Regions from separate parts of the Oerskovia sp. NPDC060287 genome, predicted to be linked through region 1. Evidence: riboswitches for the same ligand, from Rfam matches in the RefSeq annotation. Region 1 holds a riboswitch; the other holds the start of a gene.
The links. A riboswitch is a leader RNA that binds a small molecule or an ion and turns the genes downstream of it on or off. The one in region 1 is predicted to bind FMN.
Positions count from the first base shown of each region.

Region 1 (5,131 bases):
CGTGCCGGAACCGGCGGGTCGGGTGGTGGCCTTCTCGGTGAGCTCGGCGAACAGCCCTTCGAACGTCTTCACCCGACCAGGGTAGTCGCCCCGTGACCGGCGGGCCCAACCGTCCCGCCCACCGGTCACCCGTCGTCCCCCACCCTCTCGCCCGCCCTGACGACGAGGGGCGACGTCAGGACGGGCGACAGGCGCAGGAGACGTCAGAGGTCGCGCAGCGCCACGACCGTCGCGATGGCCGCCTCGACGGCCTCGGCCCCCTTGTCCTCGCGCGAGCCCGGCAACCCCGCACGGTCCAGCGCCTGCTGCTCGTCGTCGCACGTGAGGACCCCGAAGCCCACCGGGACCCCCGTGCGCACCGAGACGTCCGTCAGGCCCGTGGTCGCGGCCGAGCACACGTACTCGAAGTGCGGGGTACCCCCACGGATCACGACGCCGAGCGCGATCACCGCGTCCGTGCCGCGCTCGGCCGCCCGCGCCGCGGCCACGGGCAGCTCGAACGAGCCCGGGACGCGGATCTCCTTGACGTGCGTGACGTTCGCGGCCGCGAGCGCCCGGCGGGCCCCCGCGAGGAGGCCGTCCATGACCTCGGTGTGCCAGCTGGCGGCGACCACGGTGATCCGTAGCCCGGTGCCGTCGACGGTGATCTGGGGTGCTCCTGCGCCGCTCATCGGTCGCTCTCCTCGGTGGTGGTGGGTGTGGTGGGGTCGGTCGGGACGGGCCCGGTACCCTGCTCGGGCGTGATCTCCAGGGTGTCCAGGAGGTGGCCCATCGCGACCTTCTTGGTCATGAGGTACCCGTGGTTGTGCTCGCCGTGCCCGACCTCGAGCCGGTGGGCGTCCACGACGTCGATGCCGTGCGCGGCCAGGCCGGTGACCTTGGCCGGGTTGTTCGTCAGCAGCGTGACGCGGTCCAGGCCCAGGTCGGTCAGGATCGCGGCCGCAGCCCCGTACTCGCGCCGGTCCACGGGCCAGCCGAGCTCGAGGTTGGCCTGGACGGTGTCGAAGCCCGCGTCCTGGAGCTCGTAGGCGCCGATCTTGGCGAGCAGGCCGATCCCGCGGCCCTCGTGCCCGCGCAGGTACACCACGGCCCCGCCCTGGGCGGCCACGCGCTCCATGGAGGCCTGCAGCTGGGGGCCGCAGTCGCAGCGCAGCGACCCGAACGCGTCCCCGGTCAGGCACTCGGAGTGCACGCGCACGAGCGGCGCGGCGACCGTCGCGCCCGGAGCCGGGTCGACGGCGCCCCCTCCCCCGGCGGGCACGGCCACCGGCACCAGGGCCACGTGCTCGGCCCCCGTGCGCAGGTCGCGGTAGCCGTGGACGCGGAAGTGCCCGTGCGCGGTGGGCAGGTCCGCGACGCTCGTGGCCTGCACGCGCGGCGCGGACGACGGCCCGGCCTCGTGCTCGGGCACGACGGGGTCGTGCTCGCGGCGCCACGCGATGAGGTCCGCGATGGTGATCAGGACCAGGCCCGCCTCCTGCGCGGCGTGCGCGGCGTCGTCGAGCCGCATCATGGTGCCGTCGTCGTTGACGAGCTCGGCGATGCCCCCGACCTCCCCCGCCCCGGCCAGGCGCACCAGGTCCACCGCGGCCTCGGTGTGCCCGGCACGGTGCAGCACCCCGCCGGGCACGGCGCGCAGGGGCAGGACGTGCCCGGGGCGGATGAGGTCGCCCGAGCCCGAGGCCGGGTCGGCCAGGACGTGCAGGGTCCGGGCACGGTCGGCCGCGGAGATGCCCGTGGTCACTCCCGTGGCGGCGTCGACCGTGACCGTGTACGCCGTGCGCCGCGGGTCCTGGCTGTGCGGGACCATGAGCGGCAGGTCCAGGGCGTCGGCGCGCGCGGCCGGCATGGGCGCGCACAGGTAGCCCGAGGAGTGGCGGATCGTCCACGCGACCCACTCGGGGGTCACGGTGCGGGCCGCGAAGATCACGTCGGCCTCGTTCTCACGGTCCGGGGAGTCCGCGACCAGGACGGGGCGCCCCGCGCGGATCGCGTCCAGGGCCTCCTCGACGGTGCCGGTGCGCACGGGGTCCACGTGCGGTGCGGTGGGGGCGACAGGTTCGTGACTGCCCGGGACGGTGTTCATGGCGGTGCTCATTCCTGTGCTGCGCTCGTACCGAGCAGGTCGGCGGCGGTCGTCGAGCCCGGGGCGCCGGACGCGTGGGTCCCGCGAGCGCCCAGCAGGCGCTCGACGTACTTGGCGATCACGTCGACCTCGAGGTTGACCCGGCCCCCCGGCACGAGCGAGCCGAGGATCGTGGCCTCGAGCGTCGTGGGGATCAAGGAGACGCCGAACGTGGTCTCGTCCACGTGCGTCACGGTCAGGGAGACGCCGCTGACCGTGATCGAGCCCTTCTCCGCGACGTAGCGGGTCAGGCCGGCGGGCGCGGACAGGACCAGGTCGTCCCACCGCCCGCCCGGCGTGCGGCGCACGAGCTCGCCGACGCCGTCGACGTGGCCCTGGACGATGTGCCCGCCCAGGCGCGTGTCGGCGCGCACGGCCCGCTCGAGGTTCACGGGCGAGCCCGCGACCAGGTCACCGAGCGCGGTGCGGCGCAACGACTCGGGCATCACGTCGGCCGTGAACGTGCCGTCCTGTCCCACGCCCGTGACGGTCAGGCACACGCCGTTGACGGCGATCGAGTCGCCCAGGTGCGCGTCCGAGGTGGCGAGGGGGCCGTGCACGGTCAGGACCGCGTCGGACTCCTGGCCGCCCGGGAACGCGATCTCGCGGACCGTACCGATCTCTTCGACGATTCCGGTGAACATCAGCTCTCCTGTTCGGGGGTGGTGCTGGGGACGGTGGTCAGGGGGTGGGCGGAGGGCGAGGCGCGGGCCACGACCAGGACGTCCGCGCCCAGGCGGCGCACGTCGTGCGTGACGAAGCGCGGGGCGCCCGCGAGCGTGGTCACGCCCAGGTCGCCCACCGCGCCCAGGCCCGCGCCCAGCAGGACCGGCGCGAGGTAGGCGTGGATCTCGTCGACGGCCCCGGCCGCGAGGAACGCGGTCGCCAGGCCGGGGCCGCCCTCGACCAGGACGTGGCGGGCCTCGCGCCCGGCCAGCTCGGCCAGGACCGCGCGGACGTCGCGCGTGCGCAGGTGCAGCACGGGGCCGCCGCCGTCGGTGGTCCAGGACCCTCCTGGCGCGAGCCGCACGTGCGGCGGGAGGTCACGGAGCCCGACGACGACCCGCACCGGCTGATGCCCCGCGAGCCCGGGCTCCAGCCCGACCACCCCACCAGCGGCGCGCACCGGCCGGTGCCCCGCGAGCCCCGCCTCGTGCTCGCCCTCGGCGGCCCCACCCGGTGCCGGCACGGGGGTGCGCGCCGTGAGCGACGGGTCGTCGGCCAGGACCGTCCCGGTGCCCACGAGGATCGCGTCGACCTGTGCCCGCACCCGGTGGGCGTGCTCGCGCGCGGCCGGTCCGGTGATCCACTGCGAGGTGCCGTCCGCCGCGGCGACCCGCCCGTCCAGGGTCGTGGCGAGCTTGAGGGTCACGTACGGGCTCCCCCGGCGCACGGCCACCAGCCACGGGCCGAGCAGGCGCTCGCCCTCGGCCTCGCGCAGCCCCGCGGCGACGCGCACCCCGGCCGCGCGCAGGCGCTCGCCGCCGCCGGTCGCGACGGGGTTCGGGTCCCCCACGGCGTACACGACCTCCGCCACGCCCGCGTCCAGCAGCGCCTGCGCGCACGGCCCGGTACGTCCGGTGTGGTTGCAGGGCTCGAGCGTCACCACGGCCGTCGCGCCGCGCACGTCCACGCCGCGCTCGCGGGCGTCGGCCAGGGCCGCGGCCTCGGCGTGCGGGCTGCCCGCGCCCCGGTGGAAGCCCTCGGCGAGCACCGCCCGGGGTGCGTCGTCCACGGGGCCGGGAGCGGCGGCGTCGGGCAGGGAGTCCAGCGGCCGGGGCGCGGGTCCCAGCAGGACGGCGCCCACGCGCGGGTTGGGGCCGTGCGCGGGGCCGCGCGCGGCCAGCTCGAGCGCGCGCACCATCGCGGCGTCGATCGTCAGGGTGGGCCTGGCGCCCATGCGTCCTCCTCCCGGTGAGCACGATGCTCCGGGGTGAGGGGTCGGCGACGCCACGGGGACCCCTGAGGGTCCACGGACGTCACGACACCACGGCACAGGGCTCCGCCCCGCGCCGCCACGTACTTCCTCCCATCCGGACTTTCACCGTCGGTCCTGGAGTTCCACCAGGTCAACCACGCCGAGGCGTGGGTCGCGGACTGTCACCGCCGGCTCGGAATTACACCGACCCCGGAGCACGTGTGTGCGTACTGCTCATGCGCTCGAGCCCGGACCCCGCCCACCGAAGGTGCGCACCGGGCCCGGCTTCTCGTCTCCACCCAGCATGCCACACCGGCGTCGGCCGGCAGGCACGCGGCCCCGCCCGTCCCGCGGGCTGGACCGATGTGAACGGCGTCAGTGCGCGTGGCCCTCCGCGAGCGCCCGCAGGGCCGCGATCTCCTCGGGGATGTTCTCCGCCCCGTAGACCGCGGAGCCCGCGACGAACACGTTGGCGCCGGCCTCGGCCGCGCGCTCGATCGTGGCGCGCGAGACGCCGCCGTCGACCTGGATCCACACGTCGAGCCCGGCCTCGGACACCGCGTCGCGGATGCGGCGGATCTTGGGCAGCGTGCCCTCGATGAAGGACTGGCCGCCGAACCCGGGCTCGACCGTCATGACCAGGAGCATGTCGAACTCGGGCAGCAGGTCCAGGAACGGCTCGACCGACGTCGCGGGACGCAGCGCGAGGCCCGCGCGCGAGCCCAGGCGGCGCAGCTCGCGCGCCAGGCGCACGGGGGCCGTGGCGGCCTCGGCGTGGAACGTGACGGACGCGGCGCCCGCCTCGGCGTAGCCCGGCGCCCAGCGGTCGGGGTCGGCGATCATGAGGTGCGCGTCGATCGGCACCGGGGACACCTGGACCAGGCGCTCGAAGATCGGCAGACCCAGGGTCAGGTTGGGCACGAAGTGGTTGTCCATCACGTCGACGTGCGCGTAGTCGGCGGTCGCGATCGCGCCCAGGTCGCGCTCGAGGTTCGCGAAGTCGGCGGACAGGATGCTGGGGGCGATGAGTGCGGACATGGGCACCAGCCTAGAGGGCGCCCGCGCCCCCTGCGGAGACGCGGAACGGC
Region 1 is NZ_JBHXBO010000230.1:25-5,155, reverse strand. It holds gene ACFWFR_RS16230 (phosphoribosyl-ATP diphosphatase) at 1-72, opposite strand, end outside; gene ribH (6,7-dimethyl-8-ribityllumazine synthase) at 204-671, opposite strand; gene ribB (3,4-dihydroxy-2-butanone-4-phosphate synthase) at 668-2,086, opposite strand; gene ACFWFR_RS16215 (riboflavin synthase) at 2,095-2,769, opposite strand; gene ribD (bifunctional diaminohydroxyphosphoribosylaminopyrimidine deaminase/5-amino-6-(5-phosphoribosylamino)uracil reductase RibD) at 2,769-4,025, opposite strand; FMN riboswitch at 4,141-4,266, opposite strand; gene rpe (ribulose-phosphate 3-epimerase) at 4,419-5,081, opposite strand.

Region 2 (5,131 bases), on a different contig from region 1:
CCCGCAGCGGTGCGGCTCGACGTCCCGACGGGCACCGACGGTGTGGTGCCGTTCGAGCGCGTCGGGAGCCTCGACCTGCCCGGGCTGGGGTCGCTGGACGTGTGGGCGCTGCGGTCGTACGGGGGCGGTCTGTTCGTGCCGGTCAAGGACCGGTCGCGAGCGACGTACGGCGGGGGGCGGTACCTCCTGGACACGATCAAGGGCGCGGACCTGGGGTCCGCGTCCTCCCGTCCCGTGCCCGACGGCGACGCGCCCCTGGTCGTCGACCTCAACTTCGCGTACAACCCGTCGTGCGCGTACGACCCGGCGTGGGCGTGCCCGCTCGCCCCGGCGGGGAACACGCTCGCGGTCGAGCTGACGTGCGGGGAGCTGGTGCGGGCCGCGGCGTAGCGTTCGCCGGGCCCTGGTGACGGGCACGCCGGGCAGGTGCGCCGGGCACGTCGGGCGCTACCCCCGGGTGTGTTTTCTCTGCCGCCACAACAATTGTGGTGGCTGTGCGGACGACGACCTCCGGAGGACAGCGGCTCGGTCACCCCTCGGCCCGGCGATGCCGCCACGCGACCGGTCTCAGTGCAGGAGCGACTTCAGCCCGATGATCAGCAGACCGAACGCCCCCGCGATCACGGTCTCGACCGTCAGGGCCCAGCCCCGGACCCCCGCGCGATGCGCTGCCAGGTGCCCGAGGACCGCGAGCATGATCACGGTGAACCACAGCGCGAGCAGCGCAGCCCCCGGCACGTCGAGGCCGAACAACCGGCCCACGAGGTAGACCGCGAGCGCCGGCACCCCGCCGAGGAGGACCCACACCTCCTCGGAGGACGCGAGCCTCAGCCGCTCGGCAACGGAGTGCTCGGTGTCCCGGAAACGCCCTCCGAGCGCCGACACGTACACGTGCGCGGCCCAGTAGACGATCAGCACGCCCGCGACCGCGGCCACGACGAACTCGCTCGACGCGTCGTGCGTGCTCGACACCGCGAGCATGAACCCTGCGACCACGGCGCCGTAGAGGAAGTCGGCAGGGCCGCCCCGCGCGAACCGGTCGCTCAGGCTGTCCCGCTGGGCGTGGTGGTCGACGTTCTTCCACGAGCGCGCGGCCGGCTCGCCCTCGCCCCCGTGCGCGCTGCCCTCAGCGCCCTCTCCGGAGCCTGCCGCCCGCGTCTCGTCGCCGTCCGTCATGCGCGTCGCCTCCGGTCGCGTCAGCCTGTCTCCGCCTCTCTCGTCACTGTAGCGACGCCGTCGGGCACGGCGCGCGGCGACCAGCCGCCGACCCGACGGCACGGCGCGCGGCGACCAGCCGCCGACCCAGTGTCGCCCGATGCGGCGACCACGCACGGACCATCTGCCGAGCAGCCCCCGCCCACGGCCTCCCCGCGGCATGCCCCGCCCGCAGCACGCGGTGTACCGTCCCGTTCATGAGTGCCGCACGAAGCAACACGCACGCGCAGGCGGTCGACGCGGCGATCGAGCTGTTCACCCGGAAGGGCTACGAGCAGACGACCGTCGAGGACATCGCCGACGCCGCGCAGATCAGCCGGGCCACGTTCTTCCGACGGTTCCGCTCCAAGGAGGACGTGGTCTTCGCGGACCACGAGCTGCTCCTGGACGCCGTCGTGGTCCTCCTCGGGGAGACCCGCCCCGCCGCGCGGGGCGTCACCCCCGAGGAGCTCGAGAACGTCGACCCGTACGTCGAGGTGTGCAAGGCGGCCCGGCTCGTGTTCGACCACCACGTGGGCCAGCGCGAGACGTCGGTCGCACGGCACCGTCTCCTGCAGGACGTGCCCGCGCTGCGCGACCGCGAGCTCGTGACCACGCACCGCTACGAGCGGGCGTTCACGTCCTACCTGCGCGACACCCTGCCCGCCGACACCCGGAACTCGACCGCGTCGGTCGCGTTCGCGGCGTCGGTCGTCGCGGTGCACAACGCGATCCTGCGCCGCTGGTTGCGCGACCCCGACCAGGACCTGCGTCCCGAGCTCGAGGAGGCGTTCGCGGACCTGCGCCGCGCGGCCCGCAACCCCGCAGGCCCGACGACGGAGCCACCCCAGTCGTCCACGTCACCCGGGCGCACCGGGGGCGAGGCGGGCGACGGTCCGACGGCGGGCCCCGCTGCCGACACCACCGTCGGTACCGTGCCGACCCGCCGCGTCGTCGTGACCGTGCTCGACGGCGACGTCGACCCCGACGAGGTGGCCCGGGCCGTGCGCGACGCGTTGAGTGCGTGATTCGGCTGCGGCTCGCCGGGCGTGTCGCAGCCGAACCACGCACTCGGCACAGCACCGACGAGCCCCGGGAATGCACCGGTACCATCGGCGGTTGCAGCACTACAGCAAGCAGTACGCACGAACGTGCTCCGGGGTCGGTGCAATTCCGAGCCGGCGGTGACAGTCCGCGACCCGCGCCCACGCGCGGTTGACCTGGTGGAACTCCAGGACCGACGGTGAAAGTCCGGATGGGAGGAAGCACGTGCGGCACGGCCGTCCCCGGCCGGGTCGGGCACGACGATCCGTCGAGCCCGCCCACGACCGTCGGGACCGGTCTCGCCGTGGTGAGCGCCGCCGTCGGGCAGCCCGGACAGGGCATCCCCGACCAGGCGCCCGCCCTCACCCCGGAGCCGCCGTGCCCAGGACGAGGGAACATCGATGGACCTGATCCACGCGCTCTTCGACGCGCAGCTGACGATCGGCGGCCAGCACCTGCTGTGGCGGGAGATCGTCGGCAACGGGTTCGGCCTGGCGTCCGCGCTCGGAGGCATGCGCCGCAAGATCTGGGCGTGGCCCGTGGGGATCGTCGGCAACCTGCTGCTCCTCACGGTGTTCCTGGGCGCGGTGTTCGCGACGCCCAACCCCGTCAACCTGCTCGGCCAGGCCGGACGCCAGGTCATGTTCGTCGTCGTGTCGGTGTACGGCTGGGTCCAGTGGCGGCGCACCCGCGCGCGCCTCGGCCAGGACGCGGCGAACCTCGACGCGGACAGCCACGGGGTGTCGGTCGAACCCCGGTGGGCCACGTGGCGGCAACGCGTCTTCCTCGTCGTGGCGCTCGTGGGCGGGACGCTCGTCCTGACCCCGATCTTCCGGATGCTCGAGTCCTACGAGCCCGTGTGGGCCGACGCCTGGATCTTCATGGGCTCGCTGCTCGCGACGTACGGCATGGCCAAGGGCTGGGTCGAGTTCTGGCTGATCTGGGTCGCGGTCGACATCGTGGGCGTGCCCCTGCTGGTCGACGCCGGCTTCTACGCGTCCGCGTTCATGTACGTGTTCTACGGGGCGTTCACGCTCGTCGGGTTCTTCGTGTGGTGGCGGATCGACCGACGTGCCAAGGCCCTGCGGCTCGCGGGCTCGCACCCCGACGAGAGCGCGGGGGCGGCCGTCGTCGGACGGGACTGACGCTCCCCCCTGCCGTCGGCCCCGCCGCGGGCGGATACTCGGAAAGGGTGCGCCGCTGCGCAGCGCACCCGCATCCGGCTCGACGACGCGACGGGAAAGGCGGCACCACCATGGCCACGCGACTCAACCCCTACCTGAACTTCCGCGACGACGCACGACAAGCGATCGAGTTCTACCGCGACGTGTTCGGGGGCGAGCTGACGATCAGCACGTTCGCCGACTTCCAGGCCTCCGAGGACCCGGCCGACGCCGACAAGGTCATGCACTCCCAGCTCGAGTCCCCCCACGGCCTGGTCCTCATGGCCGCGGACACCCCGAGCTCGATGGAGGTCCCGACCGGCGCGGGATTCTCGATCTCGCTGAGCGGCGAGCAGGCGGACGACGCCGAGCTGCGCGGCTACTGGGACAAGCTGTCGTCGAGCGGGAGCGTGACCGTGCCGCTCGAGGTCGCGCCGTGGGGCGACGCGTTCGGCATGTGCGTCGACGGGTTCGGCGTGAGCTGGCTCGTGAACATCTCGGGTCCAGCCCAGGCCTGACCGGGAGACCCGTCGCCCGGGGTCGTGCGTACCCCGGGCGGGGCTCCGCGATCGCCGCTGATACCGCGTCTCTTGACCTGAGACGCGATATCACGCACCATGGGGTGTATCGCCCGACACCGACGTCCGGCCCGACACCGGGAGCATCCCCCATGACGATCGAGAACCCCGTCCGCCAGAACGTGACCGAGCCGGACTACGACCTCTCGCAGCCGCTCGGCATCGACTACGCCGGCGCGTTCTCGGACGCGACCGACGCCGACCGCGACCTGCAGCAGCGGGTCCGCACGTTCGTCCAGGACGAGGTCCTGCCCGTGATCGACGGGTACTGGGAGCGCGCCGAGGTGCCGTTCGGCCTCGCCAAGCGCATGGGTGAGCTCGACTTCCTGCGCGACGGCGTCGACGTCCCCGGCTCTCCCCGGATCAGCCTCATGGGCGCCGGTCTCGCCGAGATGGAGATGTCGCGCGGCGACGGCTCGGTCGCGACGATCTGCGGCGTCCAGGGCGGCCTCGCGCTGCGCTCGATCCAGCTCCTCGGCTCGGACGAGCAGAAGGCCGAGTGGCTCGGCCCGCTCACACGCGGCGAGAAGCTCGGCGCGTTCGCCCTGACCGAGCCCACGCACGGCTCGGACTCGGTCTCGCTCGAGACCACGGCCCGCCGCGTGACCCGCGACGGCGTCGAGGGCTTCGTGATCGACGGCGAGAAGAAGTGGATCGGCTTCGGGTCGTGCGGCGACATCACGGTGCTGTGGGCGCGACTGGTCGGCGAGGACGGCGACAACCAGGTGCACGGGTTCCTCGTGCCCCAGGACACTGCGGGCTACGCGGCCAAGACCATCGAGGGCAAGGTCTCGCTCCGCGCGATCTGGCAGGCCCACATCGTCCTGACCGACGTGTTCGTCCCGGCCTCGGCCATGCTCCCGGGCGGGCGGTCGTTCAAGGACACCGGCCGCGTGCTCCAGGCGACACGCCTCGGGGTGGCGTGGTCCGCCGTCGGGCACGCGACCGCCTGCTACGAGACGGCCGTCGCCTACGCCAAGCAGCGCGTCCAGTTCGGCCGCCCCCTCGCGGCCAACCAGATGGTCCAGGAGCGGCTGACCCGCATGCTCTCGACCCTGACCCAGATGCAGCTCCTCGTCGCGCAGATGACCCGACTCGACGAGGCCGGGCAGCTCTCCGGCCCGCAGGCCTCGATCGCCAAGTACACCTGCA
Region 2 is NZ_JBHXBO010000068.1:1,636-6,766, reverse strand. It holds gene ACFWFR_RS08320 (DUF1684 domain-containing protein) at 1-390, shown strand, start outside; gene ACFWFR_RS08315 (hypothetical protein) at 568-1,176, opposite strand; gene ACFWFR_RS08310 (helix-turn-helix domain-containing protein) at 1,413-2,222, shown strand; FMN riboswitch at 2,342-2,467, shown strand; gene pnuC (nicotinamide riboside transporter PnuC) at 2,640-3,383, shown strand; gene ACFWFR_RS08300 (VOC family protein) at 3,494-3,919, shown strand; gene ACFWFR_RS08295 (acyl-CoA dehydrogenase family protein) at 4,072-5,131, shown strand, end outside.
Region 2: another riboswitch for FMN. It lies ahead of pnuC (nicotinamide riboside transporter PnuC); the one in region 1 lies ahead of ribD (bifunctional diaminohydroxyphosphoribosylaminopyrimidine deaminase/5-amino-6-(5-phosphoribosylamino)uracil reductase RibD).